2 regions of the Cytobacillus sp. genome follow, and region 2 is predicted to be linked to the other one. Evidence: riboswitches for the same ligand, from Rfam matches in the RefSeq annotation. Region 2 holds a riboswitch; the other holds the start of a gene.

Region 1 (9,747 bases), on a different contig from region 2:
CGCTTTCAATCATCTGTACATCTGCCACGACATGACGGCCAGCTAAAATCGATTGAACCCCTGCTTCAATGGCATCTGAAGTAAAAATCATGCTGCGCCCCAGCTCGAAATCAGCCGAGGCATGGATGACGCGCCTAACCACCAGCCACTGCTCATCTGTAAATGGATGCTCGCCCATCTCCTCTTTAATAATCGCGAAGCTGTGGTCATAAATTTTATCCGGATCTACCGTTAATGGTACAAATGTGGTATTAAAGTTCATGTTTGCCATGTGTAAAGTCCTCCCAATTTTTGAGTCACTTCTTCAAAAGAAGTGCAGAAGTTTTCATATACAAGCGGCGGCCGCTTAATCAAAATAACAGGAATCCCCAATTCCAGGGCAGCGGTCATTTTTTCATCCACCGATCCCACTTTGCCGCTTTCTTTTGTAATCATCAGGGTCACTTCATACTGCTCACAAAGAGCTTTGTTTAATGATTCGGAAAAAGGTCCCTGGATCGCAATAATGTCCTTTTGTTTAACGCCAAGCTTTTGGCATTTTTCCATGTTTCCCATGTTTGGAAGCATCCTGCAAACAAGCCGGATCTCATCCCGCATCAGATATTTTGTGAAGATTTCGAGCGTTTTGCTGCCGGTTGTCAGCATGATTGTCCCTTTATGCGATTGAGCCAATTTTGCTGCTTCCTCATAGCTTTCAGCTTCAGTGATGAGCGGTGAGGCAAACTGTTCATTTGGCCTTTCGTAACGTATGTAAGGAATGCTGCAAGCTTTAGCTGCTGACATGGCCGTTTTTGATGCTTCTTCCGCATAGGGATGACTGGCATCAATTACAGTGGTCATCTCCTGCATCTGAATTAATTCAATCATGTCATTTTCAGACAGCCGCCCCACTTTATAAGAAATGCCTTCAGCTTTCAAGCTGTCCGCTGCCGATTCTGTAACAACGGTTGCCAATAAAGGAAAACCTTGATTTTTCAATTGAATGGCTAATGCTCTCGCATCACTTGTGCCTGCTAAAAATAAAATCATGAGATCCTCCTAATCCCCGCATGGAGCCGGCTCTACTTCGATCCTGGAGCTCATATCCTGATAGGTAAAATACTGAATTTTTTTCACGCGCTTAAAATATTTAAAAAGCCGTTCATTTGGATGCGCATTTTCCTTGTATTCTTCGATAATCTCCTTTAATAACGGCACCAGCTGATCGGGCTCAATTCCCTCTGCCACCGGCTGGGCAGCATGGGCGGTCCGGCCAACCGGCTTTGCCCCGATAAATAAATCAAACTTCTTCTTTCGGTAAACAATGCCGATATCATCAAATACGGCCCGATAACAGGCCATACCGCAGCCATTAAAGCCAATATGCAGTTCCTTTGGAAGCTTTAAGCCTCCGAGTTCAGCTGCAATTTCCTCTGCATACGGAATGGATTCTGCCTTCTCCCCGTAGCAAAAATCGCACGCTTTTACATTTAGAACATCACCCACCGGCATGACTGTCAGATCGTGCTGTTTGAGTTTTTCCACAATCGACTGTGGCCGCCCGGTTGGAAGCTTGATTAAGAATCGGTGATCCGGTGTATATTCCATGGTGCCTTTCTCGCCAACAGCTTCTGCCAGTACACGCATTTGGTCAGCTGTAATAAATTTATTGGCAACCCCAGGCGAAACCGCAAATTCAAAAATATCTTCGATTGGCTGCTGCACCAAATGTGTTTGGTCAATCTCCGATTTCGTCACCATCGATAATGCCTTAAAAGCCATATCCAGTGAGCTGTCTGCTTGTTTTTTGCTTTCAATCTGCTCGTAGCCGGCCTGGGCTTCCCCGGTTTCCTGATTTAATGCCCATGGCTCCGCTTCCTTTTTTAAACGCTGATGCGGCTTTAAGGTTTGCTTCTCTTCCCCAAGCGTGTACTTGCGCTGATAGCCTCTCGGCGTAATGATTTTGTTGTCATAAAAGAAAGTGGAGGAATTCCCGATCACAACTGTTGTCAGCATGCCTATATCGTGATCAAGCATTTCCGCCAGTGTCGTCAGAATGACATTCTGATTTTCACGGTAAGCACTTTTCACCAGCCCCACTGGTGTATCAGGAGAACGATATTTTAATAGAATCCTTTGTGCCTCGACAATCTGGCGTGTCCTTCTGCCGCTTTTCGGGTTATATAAAGCAATGACAAAATCCGCCATCCCGGCTGCTTCAATGCGCTTTTCGATCACCGTCCAGGGTGTTAAATGATCGCTCAGACTGATGGTGCAGGAGTCATGCATGACAGGTGCACCCAGTAAGCTCGCACATGAATTAATTGCAGAGATGCCAGGAACAATTTCCACTTCGATTCCTTCTTCTTCCTTCCAGCCCATTTCGATCAGCACTTCATACACTAGGCCGGCCATGCCGTATACACCCGAATCACCGCTCGAAATCACGGAAACAATTTGGCCGGCTTCCGCCCGTTTCACTGCATCCTGCGCACGGGATACCTCTTCAGTCATCCCTGTGCTGACAATGGAACTTGCTGTTACGAATGGCATGATCAGATCAACGTATGTTTTGTAGCCAATAATGCAATCACTCTGCTGCAGCGCATCCACAGCCCGTTTGGTTATATGCTCACGATCGCCCGGACCAAAGCCGACAACAAAGATTTTTCCCTTCTTCATAGACTAGCCTCCAATTAAGAAATGCACATGCGCCTTGCCTGCTGCCGTACTGCTCGAGCAGGAACTCTGCGCCAGACCATTCTCAAAGTTCAATGCTTCTTGCCAAATAAAAAATGCCTGCACTCCTTTTCAAAGGAATACAGGCATATGAAATGACAGTATAAAAATTAGCATACTGAAACTCAAAAACAATTGATCATAATTGTCCCGCCTATACTTCTCCCTCCGAAAAGCAAGTGTCGTTTAAATAAGCAGGTTTCCTGACTTAAGCTTCTTCTTACTCTTACACCTTCCCGATTTCTCAGTGGCATTGTAATTTCATCAGCTCTTACAGTAGCGGGGGCTGTACCAGACTTTCACTGGTTTCCCTTTTACCTCACCAATAGTGAGCACTTATTCAAATTGATATATTAATTTTTTACTAATATAACATATAATGACCAAATTTGACATATTATTTTTTTCTTAATTTTTTAAATGCTATGTTAATGCCTTTGACTTTTAGATATAGGAATTGGTAAAAAGAACTTATATCTGCTATTCAGGAGTTAATTTTTGCTGGGATATAATTCACAAAGTTAGACCAAATAGATGTTGTTTAATTTATTTAAAATGACCGATTGTCCCTTTGACATTATTAAAATCATGCCGTTTATACTGGACCATAGATACAATGCCAAGAATTGGTCCAACCGCTAAACAGGCAAAGACCCATTCCCAGCCAACTAACCTCTGTATAATAGGGATTAAATTTATAGAAAATATAGTGATCAGGAAACCAATGCACATTTGAAAAGTCAGGGCTGTTCCTACATACTCAACTTCTGCAACTTCTGAAACTGCGGCAGAAAACTGTGCAGAATCAGCGATGACAGACATTCCCCAAATGATAGAAAGGAGTAGAGTTAACCAAATATATTGACCAAAAGTAAAGCCAATCAAGATACAGCAAATGGCACTGATACACATAGAAATAATCGTTAGATTTGCTCTTCCAATTTTATCTGAGACTAGCCCGCCTGCTACACAGCCAATCCCCCCTGCAATTCCGATAATAATAAAAGAGGACAATGCAATGAACCAGGGAGGAATCCCTGGAGAATAGCTTGTAAAACTAGCAGTCAAAAAGATAGGAATCCACGTCCACATCGCATACAATTCCCACATATGCCCAAAATAACCGTAGTTCGCAAGCATTACTGGTTTATTCGAAACTACCTTTTTTATTAATTTAAAAGAGAAAGGTAGTTTTTTCGTTGTTACTGGAGCATCTGTTAAAACCCAATTGACAATTACAGCTGCCAGGAGAGCCAATATTGAACTGCAAATAATCACTAATTGCCAATTTAAAGAAGAAGAGAATATAACAATAAAATGTGGCAAAGAGGACCCTAGAGTTAAGGCGGCTATTAAGATACCAACAGCAAGCCCGCGTTTTTTCGGAAACCATTGAGATAATATTTTAACAGCTGTCGGGTATACACCAGCGAGTGATACACCGGTTAATATCCTAAGCATAATACCGAAAAAAGCCTGATCTGCCAATAAAAGCAAGGCATTCAATAGCGCACCCAGAAACGCTGAAACGGCAAGAACCTTTCGGGGATTAAAACGATCTGCTATCCCAAAATATGAACTAACTAATGCACCCATTACAAAGCCAATTGGGACAGAAGCAGACAGCCATGCTTCTGAGCTGGAGCTAAGATTCCATACTTGAATCAGTTCAGGGGCTATAACAGAAGCACTAAACCACAAGCTTAATGCGCATAATTCAGCTAATCCAATCCATCCTAACGCTCTCCATGAACCTGGAATCATAATATCCCTCTTTCAAATAAAGCATAGTATTGGAGCTATATTGAAAATCTGAAACATAACTTTTTTATCCTCTCAACAATATTAAACTGCGTTATACCTGCTCTGTATAGGACGTCACAAAGTCAGCATCTCTTAAATAAATCCATACATTGTCAACCTATTTTATGAAGGTTTTTATATTTTCCTTCCCCCAATCGTACATCATTAAAATAACCGGCATTAAGCTTTGCCCTAATTCTGTTAATGAATATTCCACTCTAGGCGGGACTTCCGGGAAAACTTTCCGATGAACAATCCCATCTTCCTCTAATTCTCTAATCTGAGTTGTCAATACCTTGTGGGTGATTTTTGGAAACAGACGCTTAATTTCACTGAATCGTAAAGTCCCGTCAGTTCCTAAATAGTATATAATCGTTATTTTCCACTTGCCGCTAATAAGGGATAATGTCAATTCTTTTTCACAATTAAATTCTCTATTTTCAATTTTCTTCCTCACTTCGCTCCGCAAGTCATCCATAAAATTCCCTCCACTTCCCTGCAGTCTAAAAGTATCCTTTTAGTAACCTTCTCACAAAAAAGTGCGTTCTTCCATAAAAAAGGATTATTTTTTAGAATATATTCAAGATAGAGAAAATTGAGATTTTGGTTTTTTATAAAATTAGGGTGGAGCATCCTAAAAAACACTCTATCTATACGATAACCAAATCACTATTTAAATAGAATGGAGGATGCAAGAATGGCAGGAAACAGAGCAGTAATCTACAGGGGTGCAGGACGGGTAGCCGTGGAAGATATTAGCTATCCGGATTTGATCCTAAGAGACGGACCCGGAGTAAATCCTTTAAATGTCGGCCGTAAGTGTGAACATGGGGTAATTCTAAAAGTCATTACGACCAATATTTGCGGAAGCGATCAGCATATGGTTCGCGGCCGGACGACTGCTCCTGAGGGACTCGTTCTCGGCCATGAGATCACGGGTGAAGTCATTGAGGTTGGACGGGATGTTGAATTTATCAAAAAAGGAGATCTTGTATCCGTTCCATTTAATATTGCTTGTGGCCGCTGCCGCAGTTGTAAAGAACGCAACACGCATATTTGTGAGAATGTTAACCCGGATCGTCCAGGATCCGCTTATGGTTATGTAGATATGGGCGGATGGGTTGGAGGCCAATCCGAGTATGTAATGGTACCCTATGCAGACTTCCAATTACTGAAATTTCCAGATAAAGAACAAGCCATGGAGAAAATTCTTGACTTAACGATGCTTTCCGATATCTTTCCAACTGGTTATCATGGTGCGGTAAGCGCTGGCGTGAAGCCCGGTTCTACAGTATATGTTGCTGGAGCTGGACCAGTAGGCTTGGCTGCTGCCCATTCTGCTCAACTTCTTGGTGCCTCTGTCGTTATCGTTGGTGACTTGAATAGCGAGCGACTTGCCCAAGCCAGAAGTTTCGGCTGTGAAACGGTTAACCTAAAAGAACATCCAAATCTGGGGGAACAAATTGAACAAATTTTAGGAATTCCAGAAGTGGATTGCGCAATTGACTGTGTAGGCTTTGAAGCCCACGGACATGGTGCTGGAGCAGGTGAAGCTCCAGCAGCTGTATTAAACTCGATAATGGAAGTAACACGTGCCGGAGGACGGCTGGGTATACCAGGTCTATATGTTACTGGTGATCCGGGGGCGATCGATAACGATGCGAAAAGCGGAACATTGAAGGTCCGTTTGGGGCTCGGCTGGGCAAAAGCACATACCTTTGTGACTGGTCAAACACCCGTTATGAACTATCACCGTGACTTAATGATGGCTATTCTAAACGAAAAAGCACAAATCGCCAAAGCTGTAAATGCAACGTTGATTTCATTAGACCAGGCACCAGCAGCATATACCGAATTTGATCAGGGTGCTTCCAAGAAATTTGTTATTGACCCTCACGGGATATTTAATAAATAAAGTCTGTCAGAAGCATTCACTAAAAAATATGAGTGAGCAAATTTTGAGGCAAAAAGTATTCTGTATGTGAATGATCCCGGTAATCTAACCATAAAAGATTAGGAGGTTCATTAAGATGAGCAAAATCACATTAGATTTAGCTAAGCAAATTATTGCAGGTGCTGAAGAAGAAGCAGAAAGAATTGGGGTTTCCATGGTTATCTCCGTAGTGGATGAGGGTGGAAATCTAATTGCTGTTCACCGAATGGATAATGCCTGGTTAGCCAGCATCGAAATTGCCCAAAATAAAGCCTGGACGTCAGTTGCCTTAAAAATGCCTTCTGCAAACTTAGCCGATGCAACGGTTCCTGCAGCTGAGCTTTATGGTTTGAATACAACTAACAATGGACGCCTTGTCGTTTTTGGCGGAGGAATCCCTCTGGTCAATGATGGAAAAGTGGCAGGCGCCGTGGGAGTCAGCGGCAGTACAGTTCCCCATGATATCCAGGTTGCTGAGGCTGCTGTTCAAGTATTTAACAACAAGTTTTCTCAATAATAATTTTCTGGTTAATTGTTATTTCTGTTATCTTTTTGACAAATTAATTTCAAGCATTTAATGGGAATAAGTTATACCACATGTTTTTTAGCCAAATGAACATGTGGTATTTACTTTTTACAGCAAATTCTCATTATCAGATGAGTGCTATGAAATCAACTCGTTTGAAAGTAAGTGTTTATTCGAATAGGTAATTATGAAAACTACAATATCCCTCTATAATTCTAATTAACCGGACAGCCATCATGGCCATCCGGTTAATCCAGGTTTATAGTCACACCGAAACATACAAATGTCTGCGATTGCTCTCATGCACCTATTTCATTATTTGAACTAACTTTATCAGTTTTCCGATTTTTGAAGTAATAGAATAGATAGCTGACAAGCAGGAATCCTATTCCGATAAGCAGTCCTGCCAGCTGAGTTGGGTCAAAGGCCAGGAATACCAGGATAGAGACACAGAATATAATACAAATCAGCGGGATGATTGGGTAGAATGGGACTTTGTATTTTAGATCCTCTGCCTTTCCGCCTGCTTTTAAATATTTACGCCGGAACATGAATTGAGAGAGCGCGATTCCCATCCATGAGATGGTGACAGAAATACCAGCAATGGACATTAATAATACAAACACGGTTTCAGCTGCAAACACGCTTGTGAGTAATGATAAAAGGGAAAATATCATGGTGAATACTAGAGCAGTGAACGGAACCTTCCGTTTTGAGAGTTTTCCAAAAACTCTTGGTGCCATTCCATCATGGGCCATCGCCCAAAGTAAGCGGGTCGAAGCATAAATACAAGAGTTTCCTACTGATAAAATAGCTGTTAAGATAACAAAATTCATGATATCAGGGGCAAATGGAATTCCAGCCAGGTCCATTAAGGTTACAAACGGGCTTTCTAATATCCCGAGCTCCTGTGTTGGAAAAATGGCGGATAATATAATAATAGAAGCAATATAAAAAATGATGATTCTAAAAAGGACATTTCGAATCGCACGAGGAATATTCTTTTGAGGCTCCTCGCTTTCACCGGCCGCAATTCCGATTAATTCTGATCCCTGATAGGAAAAGATGACATTCATCATCGTTACAAACACGATGGCAATTCCAGCAGGGAAAAGGCCTTTAGGAGCTAAATGTTCCATGTATGGCGCCGGCCTGTCCGCCAGTGGTATAATGCCCAGGATGGCACTGAAGCCAATAATAATAAAGAAGATCACAGCTACCACTTTAATGCCGGAAAACCAATATTCCGCTTCAGCAAAGCCTCTTGTTGTTAAGGCATTGAGTGCGAACAAAAGAAGGATGAATATGGCACACCACACCCATACGGAGATATCCGGAAACCAGCGTTTCATCAAAATTCCGGCAGCCGTAAATTCTACTCCAGCTGTTGTGGCTGAACCAATGAAATACATCCAGCCTAACGAGAAACCAGCCGAAGGACTAATGAATTTACTGGCATAAGTCTGGAACGATCCCGTAACAGGCATGTACACAGCAAGCTCCCCCAGGCAAACCATGACAAGATACAAAATGACTCCACCGAATAAATACCCGATTAAAGCCCCTCCTGCACCCGCTTGATTGATCGTGTAGCCGGCATTTAAAAACAATCCGGTCCCGATTACTCCTCCCAAAGAAAGCATAAACAAATGACGGCGCTTCATCGACCGGTTTAATTGATTCTTCTGACCCTCTTGCTCTACCATCTAGATCACATCCCTTAATTAAATTGGCATCAGGCACATTTGGCTTGCGCGAATTGTCCACGTTGAATGGACAAGATCACCATTTTGTCAACTAGCTGCGCCTGACACCATTAGGTCCTTTTTTGCCAGCATTTTGACCATCCCTTCTACAAGGGCAGGTACTTCTTCGAAGGCGCTTTTGATGTGGAGGCGTTCGGTTCGTTTGTGAGCGTCTTTTCCGAATGGGCCTACGTTTAGTACCGGTGCCTGAAGCTGTGTCATTTCATCGAATGGAATGCTGTAGCTGCTGCCCCAAACCGGCGTGTTTTCTTTAAATACGATCCAGCCGTCACCCGTATCCTGATAATTGACATAGCTTAAATCGCTAATTCCATTAAAATAATGAACTTGGTTAACAGGGAGTCCAAACTTTTCAAAGCCTTTTTGTTTTACATATTCAATGCATTCTGTGACCAGCTTATCCTCAGAGGAATTGACTGCCGGATAATAAGGCGGTGCATAAAGCAGAACGATTGCCGGTGTCAGCTCCTGGCACTGAATGATTAAGGCATCAGCAATTCGGATAGATTTCTCCCGGTCATCCCATTCCGCTTTTTTCTGTACCAAGTCTTTGATGCCCGCAACAAAATCTGCACCAAATTTTCGAACGGCATGCTTTTCCAGTTCTTCATAACGCAGCACCCGCACTTCTCCGATGGGAGATACATTCCGTTCACTGCAGATTTCTTTATAGGCTTCGTTGCAGGCGTGAGCGGCATTTAGCGCTACCTTTTCGAATATATCCATGATTTCCCCGGCATTCCGTTTCATTAAAAATACATTGTACAAAGCCGCTGAACGATAAGGTGTTTGTGCGGAATACTCCAGACGAAGATCCTTTTGCTGCAGTGTCACCGGAAGCGGGGTTTGCTCTCCCATTTCCGTTTCCTGCAGTGTTAAATTCCACTCCATTCTTTGTGTTAGAAATGAGGCAATATAAGGCGCTGTAATGCCGCTAAGCGGTTCCCCCACATGCGTTTCTTTTCCATAAAAAAGAGCGGCAGGCATGATTTTGCCAATAG
Region 2 (9,747 bases):
TTCCGGATATTAATCCTGAGCCGATTGCGAGCATGGAGTTGTACAGCTGCATTCCGGCTCCCTGCTTGTGATTAACCGGGTCAAGCCAGGAATAAATTCTGCTGAACTGATAGGGGTCTATCCCAAGGTACTTCTCCAAAATCTCTGGTGCTATGATGACCAGATAAAGCACCGTTCCCGCGAAGGCGCCAAGGATCCCATAAATCGGAACAAGGATTTTCCAGGTGATTCCGGAAACCAGGATGATTCCTGTTAAAATGGCGATGATGACAAGGGCGGTACCCAGGTCTTCAATAATGATCAATCCTAATGGAGGCAATGTGGCTGCCCCTAATTTGATTAGAAGGAAAAAGTCAGTTCCTGCAGTCTTTGCCTGATATTTTAGATGGTGGTCAGCGATGATTTTGCTGAGGGCAATAATAAGGAATACCTTAACAAACTCTGAGGGCTGCACAGAACCAAGTCCAGGAATGATATACCACAATGTAGCCCCTTTGCGTTCTGGTGCAATGCTTTCCGGTGCAATGAATAACCCGACAAGCAATAGGATGCCTAAACCATACAGCAGCCAGGTAAGCCTTCTGATTTGCTCGCTGTCAAAATACATGACAATTGCCACAATGATAGCTCCAACAACATAATTTTTTATTTGTGAGACGACAAAATTCCCTTCATATTGATTGGAGGATTGTCCGCTGTAAATAGCGATGCAGCTGATGAGGAAAAATAGCAGCAGAAGAAAGCATAATGTCCAATCGAATCGGTCTGAGAATCTATTATTCTGGTTCATTTGTATACACCTGGTTTCTTTACCTTTTTACATTTTTATCCTAACAAAGAAAAATAACCCTTACAATGGAGAACAGATTACATTTTTTCTCTGCATGTAGTTAGACGAATGAATCAGCACGATGGTTTCCTGTATTTTCAAAAAAACGGGCATGCTGCAATTTAAAATTTTTTCTCATCGGCAAATATATTTTCAGCTTTTTTTGCTACAATAAGAGAATAAAATACTGGATGTTTAACAGGCAGTTTCAAAGGAAGCTGTCTTTTTACTAATTTGTGAAGGTGCTTGTGCTATTCTTATCTGTCTAGCCCAGTGCTTTTCTTTGAAAACACCACTTTGGGTAACGGTTCGGAGGTTTCGTCATTGAAAAGAAGGAATCATGCAATTCGTGATCTCATCTACATCCATCTTAATGAACAGGATCAGTATGTGATGACTTATGGAATTGAGTTTGCAGAGTTTGCCCAAACTCTTTCAGATTCTATTAATAATCTGCTGCTGTTAAAGCATCGTTTTGAACATGGGGACTTTAATACCCATACGATGTTCGATTATGTGTCAAGGGACAAGCTGGGCAGGCTGGTTGAGGATGATGTATACGGCTATGGCGATTTTTGCTGGATCGACTTCGAGGAAGAGGAAGCGGTGAATGAGCTTCCCGGCCAGACAATTGCTGAGCTTCTTTATCTTGGTCATGTCAAGGAACATCTTAAGCCGCCTTTTTACAATTATCTGAGCAATCGCTTTGTGTACCTTGCCCATGATGATGGCTGGTTTAACCGCACATATTATCGCGATCTGAACGATTTTTACCGGATGCTTGGAGAAGTAATCCCCGGTAAAATGGGACAGATGAAAGTCGAAAAAACGCTCCTTGGCATTAAAAAGAAAAAGACGTATCCTCCAATTACCAGAGATGTCCTGCTTTCCTTAAAGCCTCTTATGAAAGAAGGAGCGGTCCTTTCCATTAAGGATATCGAACAGAATCGGGTCCGGATAGAAATTCCTATTTGGATCATTGGTGATTTTGCGAATATGGATGATATGTATGATGAGTATGAAGCCATTGTGAAAGAGCCATGTGAGGCTAAGATTGTGTTCGATAAGAAAACAAGAGAATGGAAAATATACTCGCGTTAGAATTCTGAACTTTTTTACAACATTCAGCAAATTTCTCTTACTTTTTCTGCGGGATGGTGTATAATCGGAGATAGAAAATTTTATATCCGCATAGAACAGGTGTCTTCTCAAAAGAGCTTTAAAACAGGCTCTTTTGAAGACTTAATAGGGAAGCTGGTGAAAGTCCAGCGCGGTCCCGCCACTGTAAATGGAAGCTGTCTGCAAATCCACTGTACAGGAATGTATGGGAAGGAGCAGAACGCATTGACCATGAGCCAGGAGACCTGCCTGATTCTTAGCACCCATAAACCTACGAGGATAGGGAGGTGTTTGGTCCGGCCATCCCTTTTGCACTGATTGATAAATGACCATACCAACATCTCCTTGCCGTTCGAGGGGATGTTTTTTTATTTTATAGGTGGTGACAGGCACCGCCCGAATTTTGTCGAAAGTTCTAGGAGGATTGCTGAGTATGAAAAAGTTTTATGCATTTTTATTAACGTTGCTTCTGGCTGCAGGAGTGCTTGCAGGCTGCGGCGAGAGTGCTGAACAGCCTAAAGAAGAGAACAAGGTTGAGGAAGGGCAGAATGCCGGCGGGGAAGAAGCTGCTTTTCCTGTAACAATAAAGGATGCTCTTGATAATGAAATAACCATTGAATCCAAGCCTGAAAGAATCGTGTCCATGATTCCAAGCAACACCGAAATTGCTTTTGAATTGGGGCTTGGAGAAGAAGTTGTCGGTGTCTCCGATTTTGATAATTACCCGCCCGAAGCCACAGAAAAAGAAAAGATTGGCGGCATGGAATTTAATGTAGAGAAAATTATTTCTTTAAATCCGGATCTTGTCCTTGCTCATGCTTCAAGCGCACATAATTCCGAAGCTGGTCTTCAGCAATTAAGGGATGCAGGTGTGACCGTCCTTGTTGTCAATGATGCGAAGAGCTTTGATCAGGTTTTTGAATCCATTGAAATGGTTGGAACCGCAGCGGGAGAGAAAGATAAAGCAGAGCAGCTTGTTTCAGACATGAAAAGCAAGCTCGAGGAAATCAAAACAAAAGCTCAGGGCATAAAAGAAGAAGACCGTAAATCCGTATTCGTGGAAGTTTCACCTGCTCCTGAAATCTATACAGCAGGTACAAAAACATTTATGGACGAAATGCTAAGTGCCATCAATGCAGAAAATATCATTACGGAAGAAGGATGGCCAAAAATGGATCCGGAAGCGATTATCGAACGGAATCCGGATGTAATCATCACAACTCATGGCTATTACACTGAAGATGCTGTCGGCAATGTAATGGGCAGGGATGGCTGGCAGGATATAACCGCAGTGAAAAATAAGCAGGTTGCCGATGTTGATTCCGATATGGTAACCCGCTCTGGCCCTCGTATTATTGAAGGAGTCGAGGAACTTGCAAAAGCAGTATATCCGGACGTATTTAAATAATAAATTTTTAGCTTATATAACAGCAGCGGCTTTCCTGCTTTTTGCCATGCTGATGGGGATATCAATTGGAACAGTGTCTGTTCACCCCATGACGATTATCAGAGTAATAAGCGCTGAGCTATTTCCTTTTATTTCGTTGGAAAACACGGATGCTATGCATTCAAATATCATTATGAATATTCGCCTGCCGCGCGTATTGCTGGCTGGCCTAGTAGGGGCGTCTCTTGCAATTGCGGGAGCCGCCTTTCAAGGTTTATTAAGAAATCCGCTGGCAGATCCATATACAATTGGGGTTTCGTCCGGGGCTTCACTCGGTGCTGTTTTAACATTATTCTTAGGCTTATCCATTCCGTTTGCAGGAATGTTTACGCTGCCGTTATTCAGCATTTTGTTTTCCTTTTTAACCATTTTTGCCGTTCTGCTATTTGCCAGAAAGATTGAAAGATCCATGAAAGTGGAAACGATTATTTTAACAGGCATTATCTTCAGTTCTTTTCTTGGCGCTCTAATTTCCCTAATGATAGCCCTTACTGGAGAGGAGCTTAGACAGATTATTGGCTGGCTTCTTGGCAGTGTATCCATGAGAGGCTGGGCGTATATTAACATTATCCTTCCGTTTTTTGTAATAGGTGCCATCCTTCTGTTAGTGAACAGTAAAGAGCTGAATGCCATGAGCTTCGGAGAGGAAAAGGCCCAGCATATAGGGGTGGACGTTCAGAAGAGAAAGATGATGGTCCTGGTAGCTGGCTCCGTCTTAACGGGTGCGGCTGTAGCTGTGTCTGGAACGATAGGGTTTGTCGGGCTAGTGATCCCTCATCTGACCAGGCTGTTATGGGGACCGGATCATAGGCACCTATTGCCGCTATCGATTCTTATGGGTGCAGGTTTTCTTATTATTGCCGATCTGGTTTCACGGACAATCATTGCACCTACCGAGCTTCCAATCGGTGTGATTACAGCGATCATCGGTGCACCTGCGTTTGCCATTATTTTAATTAAAAGAAAGAATAAACTTTGAACTTCGATTACTGTCCAGTATAAGCGTCCACCCATTCAAGGGGATGGCTTCCGGGATTTTCTTCGCTGGAACAAACGTTTCTGCTTGTTCTGAAGGCATATCTTAGTTCAGAAAGAAGTGGTTAATCATGCTTAGCGTTCATCAGGTTACTGGCGGATATGCCGGTACACCGGTTGTGAAAAATATCAGCTTTGAAGTAGAAAAAGGGGAGCTTTTCGGAATATTGGGGCCGAATGGAAGCGGCAAGACCACGATTCTAAAGATGCTGAGCGGAATTCTGCCTCATAAGTCAGGAGATATACTGATCAAAGGAAAGAACCTTTCACAGTATACACCGAAAGAGCTTGCAAAAATTATTGCTGTTCTGCCGCAGCACTCCTCTCAGGCCTTTTCTTATACCGTAAAAGAAACGGTTTCTCTCGGGCGGTATGCCCATCAAAAGGGGTGGTTCCAGAGCTGGTCCGGCAAAGATGAAGAAGCGGTCAATCGGGTCATGGAGCAGACAGGCATTTCCCATTTTCGGGATTATGATATACAGCAATTATCCGGCGGCGAAAGACAAAGGGTGTTTTTAGCCCAGGCCCTTGCCCAGGAGCCGGAAATATTATTGCTGGATGAGCCGACTAACCATCTTGATTTATCCTATCAAAAAGAATTGCTTGATCTCCTTTCTGTATGGTCAAAGGACTGCGGGCTGACGGTCATTTCCATTTTTCATGATTTGAATTTGGCTGGCCTGTATTGTGACCGCCTATTGCTGCTGGAGAATGGCGAAGTCAATATTAACCACATACCCAATGAGGTTTTAAAAGAAAGCAGAATACGCGAGGTCTATAGGACGAAGATTGAGAAGCTTCCGCATCCAAGAGTCCCGGCCCCTCAGATGGTGCTGGTGCCCCAGCGCTCTCAGGCGGAAAGTCAATCAGTGAATCGAATTGATCAATCCAGTCTTGAGGTAAAGGACGACTTACTTGTCATTTGTTCCCCATTTCCGCTGAAAACCATGTCATCAGGTGTAACCGGATCTGGCACCGGCTGGAATCGCATATTTCTAAACCGGCATGTGAGCAAGAATTATGATTGCAGTGATCATCGGGCGGAGATGGCGGATTTTGTCCGGGAGATTGGCTTTGAACCCGGGGAAACCGTGGGGATGATGACCGCTGTATATGTTGAAGATCATAGCAGTAAATTTTATGAAGAGGGAACCTTTTCTGTGTATGTGGTCGTGACAGCAGGTGTCGGCAATGCTGTTGATGCCTCGAAAAGTGAAGCACATTCTTATCATCTGACTCCGGGTACAATCAATACATGGATTTTCGTTAATGGCAATCTGACAGAGGAATCCTTTATCCAATGCATTATGACTGCAACCGAGGCAAAGACAAGAGCCTTATATGATCAGAAAGTAAAGGATGCAGTCACAGGGACGATTGCGACCGGAACATCGACAGACAGTATTATGATTGCGGCCACACAGCAGGGAGAAAACCTCGAGTATGCGGGTACCATTACACCGCTAGGCAAAGTGATCGGAAAAGGTGTCTACGAATGTACTGTAGAGGCGATAAAAAAATCGCAAAGAAGGATAAAGAGATGATTTTAAATCACCTGCTTGCCCTATCCTTTGCCTGCATAATAGATAAGCTGATAGGAGACCCGCCAAACTGGCCGCATCCGGTCAGATGGATGGGTGCCCTGATACATAAACTTGAACAAGGCCTTAATAAAGGGCGTTTTAGAAAATTAAATGGGATTATCATGCTTTTTATAGTCCTGCTGGCTGCAGGAGGAATAACTTTTTTAATCATCCGCCTCTTCTATGGAATTCACCCGATTGCCGGCATTCTGGCAGAGGGCATTTTTATCTTCACAGCCATTGCACAAAAGAGTTTAAAAGATGCAGCACTGGAGGTGTATGAGCCTCTGGCAGAAGGAGATATGGAAGAAGCAAGACTGAAGCTTTCATACATTGTCGGCAGGGATACAGATCGATTGGATGAGCCAGGCATTGTCAGGGCTGCCGTGGAGACAGTGGCTGAAAACACCAGTGATGGCATTACAGCTCCATTATTCTGGGCCTTGATTGGAGGTGCTCCAATGGCCCTTATCTACAGGGCCATTAATACATGCGATTCAATGGTTGGCCATAGAAATGATAGATATATGAATTTTGGATGGGCATCCGCCAAAGTGGATGATATCGCGAACTGGATCCCGAGCCGGCTGACATCGGTTTGCATCATGCTTACACAAAACCCGGGGCATTCTTCATATGGGGAAGTATGGAGAGTTCTATTAAGAGATGCACCAAAGCACCCGAGCCCAAATAGCGGCTGGGGCGAAGCAGCTGTTGCAGCCCTTCTGGGGGTTCAGCTTGGAGGAATCAATTTTTATAAGGGTGTAATCTCAAACCGTGCAACGATGGGAAAGCCGATGGTGCAGCTTGAAAAAGAACATATCATAAAAACCATTTCGATTATGAACAAGACGGTTTTCTTATTCTTGCTTTTATTATGGACAGGAGGGATGCTCCTTGATTTGGCCTTCACATGGATCTAACCCGCAATATTTATATAAAGCAATCGATAAACCAATGCCCGAGGAGCGAATTGATTTCAGTGCCAATATCAATCCCCTTGGCCCTCCCCGCGAATTAAAAGAAGGATGGGGAAACTTATTTCAATTTATTAGCGATTATCCGGATCCCCATTCTACTCTATTAAAAAGCAAATTGGCGGCTGCAGAGGGAATAAAAGAAACACAGATTTTGGTGGGAAATGGAGGCGCCGAGCTAATCACCCTGATTGGCCGGATGATAGCCGGAAAAAGGGTGCTGATTATTCAGCCGGCTTTTTCGGAATATGAAGAGGCCTGCCGCGTGAATCATTGTAAAGTCTCCTATCATCAGCTGGAGCCTGGGGCCTGGAATCTCAATATAGAAGCGCTATCTGAAAAGCTAAGAGCCGCTGATGTTGTTTTCTTCTGTAACCCGAATAATCCGACAGGTATTTTTTACCCATCTTCCATTGTGAAGGAATTGATTGAGAAGTGTCATATCCACAGCTGCCTGCTTATTATGGATGAAGCTTTTTATGACTTTGCCTGCGACTATCAATCTATTGTTCCTTTCATAGGAAAGGATTCGAATGTTGTGGTGCTGCGCTCCATGACAAAGATGTTTTCTATACCGGGCCTGCGCCTTGGATACATGATGGGAAGTGAGGGGTTAATTGAAAGAGCGAATGCTCTGAAACCGCACTGGAGCGTAAATGCTCTTGCTTTAAAAGCAGGAGAATGGTGTCTGGACAGCAAAGAGCATGTCAGGCTGACAAAGAATTTGATACGGCAGGAGAGAGAGCGGCTGGTTCAATTTTATCAGCAATTTGATTTTGAGGTTTCTCCTTCTTCAGTTAATTTCTATTTGTTAAGAGATCCGAAACTTGATATGCAGCTGCCTCTCTTTCAATTTTTGCTTGAGAAAGGAATTATCCCAAGGCACACAATGAATTTCCTTGGCCTGGAAGGAAGATGGCTGCGCTTTGCGATTAAAGGGCCGAAAGACAATGATGTGCTGATGGAGGCGATGCGGCAATGGCGGGAGGATCGCTGATTTTTATCTCCGGTGGAGTGCGGAGCGGAAAGAGCTCCTTTGCAGAGAGGACTGCTGCGGGGCTGGCAATGAAGTCGGAAGGAAAGCTTCATTATATTGCTGCAGGAAAAGCATACGATCCCGAGATGGAGGCACGGATTCAGAGGCACCAGGATTACCGCGAAAAGAGCGGTTTGAGCTGGACAACCTGGGAGAAGCCTTCCGAACTTGAAGAGATCTCGGGAAACTTTAATAATCAGGATATTGTTCTTTTCGATTGCTTGACTACTCTCTTGAATAATGAACTTTTTAGAGCGGAAGACGATTGGCGGAACAGAGAATTCCAGGAAAGTCTGTCATTTGATATTCTCAGGGCCATCACTGAAATCCGTAAAAATTGCAGGTACTTGATCGTTGTCAGCAACGAAGTCTTGAATGAGCCAATTGGCAAAAATGAACTGGTGATTACCTATTCAAAAATACTTGGGACGCTTCACAGGAATATAGTAGGTATGGCTGATGAAGCCTATCTTGTTGAAGCTGGCATCCCCATACAAATGAAAGGGGAACCGGAATGAAAGGAATAATGATTCAGGGGACTTCATCCGATGCCGGCAAAAGCCTGATTGCTACGGCTCTTTGCCGGGCCTTCTCCAATGAAGGTTTCCGCACGGCTCCTTTTAAATCCCAGAATATGTCTAATAATTCATACGTGACAAAGGATGGAAATGAAATCGGCAGGGCACAGGGCATTCAGGCTGAAGCGGCAAGAACTGAAGCTGCTGTCTGGATGAATCCCATTCTCCTTAAGCCGCAATCCGCTCAGAATGCGGAGGTCATTCTCCTTGGAAAAGCAGTCAATTCCCTATCAGGAAGAAGCTATCGGGAAACCTATTATGAAAAGGGACTGGAGACCATCAGAGAGGCACTGAGCCTGCTTGATGCTCAATACGAGCTGCTTGTGATAGAGGGTGCTGGCAGCCCTGTTGAAATTAATTTAAAAGATAAAGAGCTTGTGAATATGAAAGTCGCCGAAATGGCGGATGTGCCGGTCATCCTGGTTGCTGATATTGACAGGGGCGGTGTTTTTGCCAGCATTGTTGGAACCCTGGAGCTTTTCACCAAACAGGAAAGGCAGCGGGTTGCGGGCATTATTATTAATAAATTCCGCGGAGATATCACGCTGTTTGAGGATGGCATCCGCTGGATTGAGGAAAAGACGGGCATCCCTGTCCTTGGCGTTCTGCCTTACTTGGATAACCATATGATCGATGCAGAGGATTCCCTATCCATTCAGTTTGCTGCTCCAAGAGCTGGAGGAGGTATTCTGGATATTGCAGTGCTGCGGCCGCCATTTATTTCAAACTTTAGTGACATCGATCCGTTTTACTATGAAGATGACGTTAACATTAGATGGGTAAGACATCTATCAGAGGCTGGCTCGCCTGATGCGGTGATCATTCCCGGCACAAAGAGCACGATTCGCGATTTGCGCTATTTCAAGGAAAAAGGTCTGGCGGACTGGATTGTGCGCTATGCTGCCGATGGAGGTTCTATTGCCGGCATTTGCGGAGGATACCAGATGCTCGGCAGGAGATTAATCGATATGGCGGGTTCTGATACCGGTAATCCTAATGAAAAGGAAAAAGGCTTGAATTTAATACCGGCAGATACCATTTTTCATGAACGCAAGAAGACCGTGCAGGTGAAGGGCAGTCTGCATTCAAGTATGAACGTTCCCGTAAAAGAAATCTTGGATGGATATGAAATACATTTAGGTG

The links. Region 2 has a riboswitch for cobalamin ahead of ACEQ1T_RS21480 (ABC transporter substrate-binding protein). Riboswitches for the same ligand answer to the same signal wherever they lie in the genome.
Region 1: linked by a shared signal. The riboswitch ahead of cobJ (precorrin-3B C(17)-methyltransferase) and the one ahead of ACEQ1T_RS21480 (ABC transporter substrate-binding protein) in region 2 are both predicted to bind cobalamin.

What each region holds. Positions count from the first base shown of each region.
Region 1 is NZ_CAXQGS010000049.1:89,877-99,623, reverse strand. It holds gene ACEQ1T_RS08275 (precorrin-8X methylmutase) at 1-271, opposite strand, end outside; gene cobK (precorrin-6A reductase) at 259-1,029, opposite strand; gene cobJ (precorrin-3B C(17)-methyltransferase) at 1,039-2,661, opposite strand; cobalamin riboswitch at 2,894-3,073, opposite strand; gene ACEQ1T_RS08260 (MFS transporter) at 3,265-4,482, opposite strand; gene ACEQ1T_RS08255 (helix-turn-helix domain-containing protein) at 4,640-4,999, opposite strand; gene fdhA (formaldehyde dehydrogenase, glutathione-independent) at 5,219-6,436, shown strand; gene ACEQ1T_RS08245 (heme-binding protein) at 6,552-6,971, shown strand; gene ACEQ1T_RS08240 (amino acid permease) at 7,280-8,686, opposite strand; gene ACEQ1T_RS08235 (M20 family metallopeptidase) at 8,774-9,747, opposite strand, start outside.
Region 2 is NZ_CAXQGS010000127.1:27,805-37,551, reverse strand. It holds gene ACEQ1T_RS21490 (FtsW/RodA/SpoVE family cell cycle protein) at 1-790, opposite strand, end outside; gene ACEQ1T_RS21485 (hypothetical protein) at 1,154-1,930, shown strand; cobalamin riboswitch at 2,011-2,216, shown strand; gene ACEQ1T_RS21480 (ABC transporter substrate-binding protein) at 2,382-3,356, shown strand; gene ACEQ1T_RS21475 (FecCD family ABC transporter permease) at 3,322-4,374, shown strand; gene ACEQ1T_RS21470 (adenosylcobinamide amidohydrolase) at 4,502-5,974, shown strand; gene cbiB (adenosylcobinamide-phosphate synthase CbiB) at 5,971-6,936, shown strand; gene cobD (threonine-phosphate decarboxylase CobD) at 6,911-7,987, shown strand; gene ACEQ1T_RS21455 (bifunctional adenosylcobinamide kinase/adenosylcobinamide-phosphate guanylyltransferase) at 7,969-8,544, shown strand; gene ACEQ1T_RS21450 (cobyric acid synthase) at 8,541-9,747, shown strand, end outside.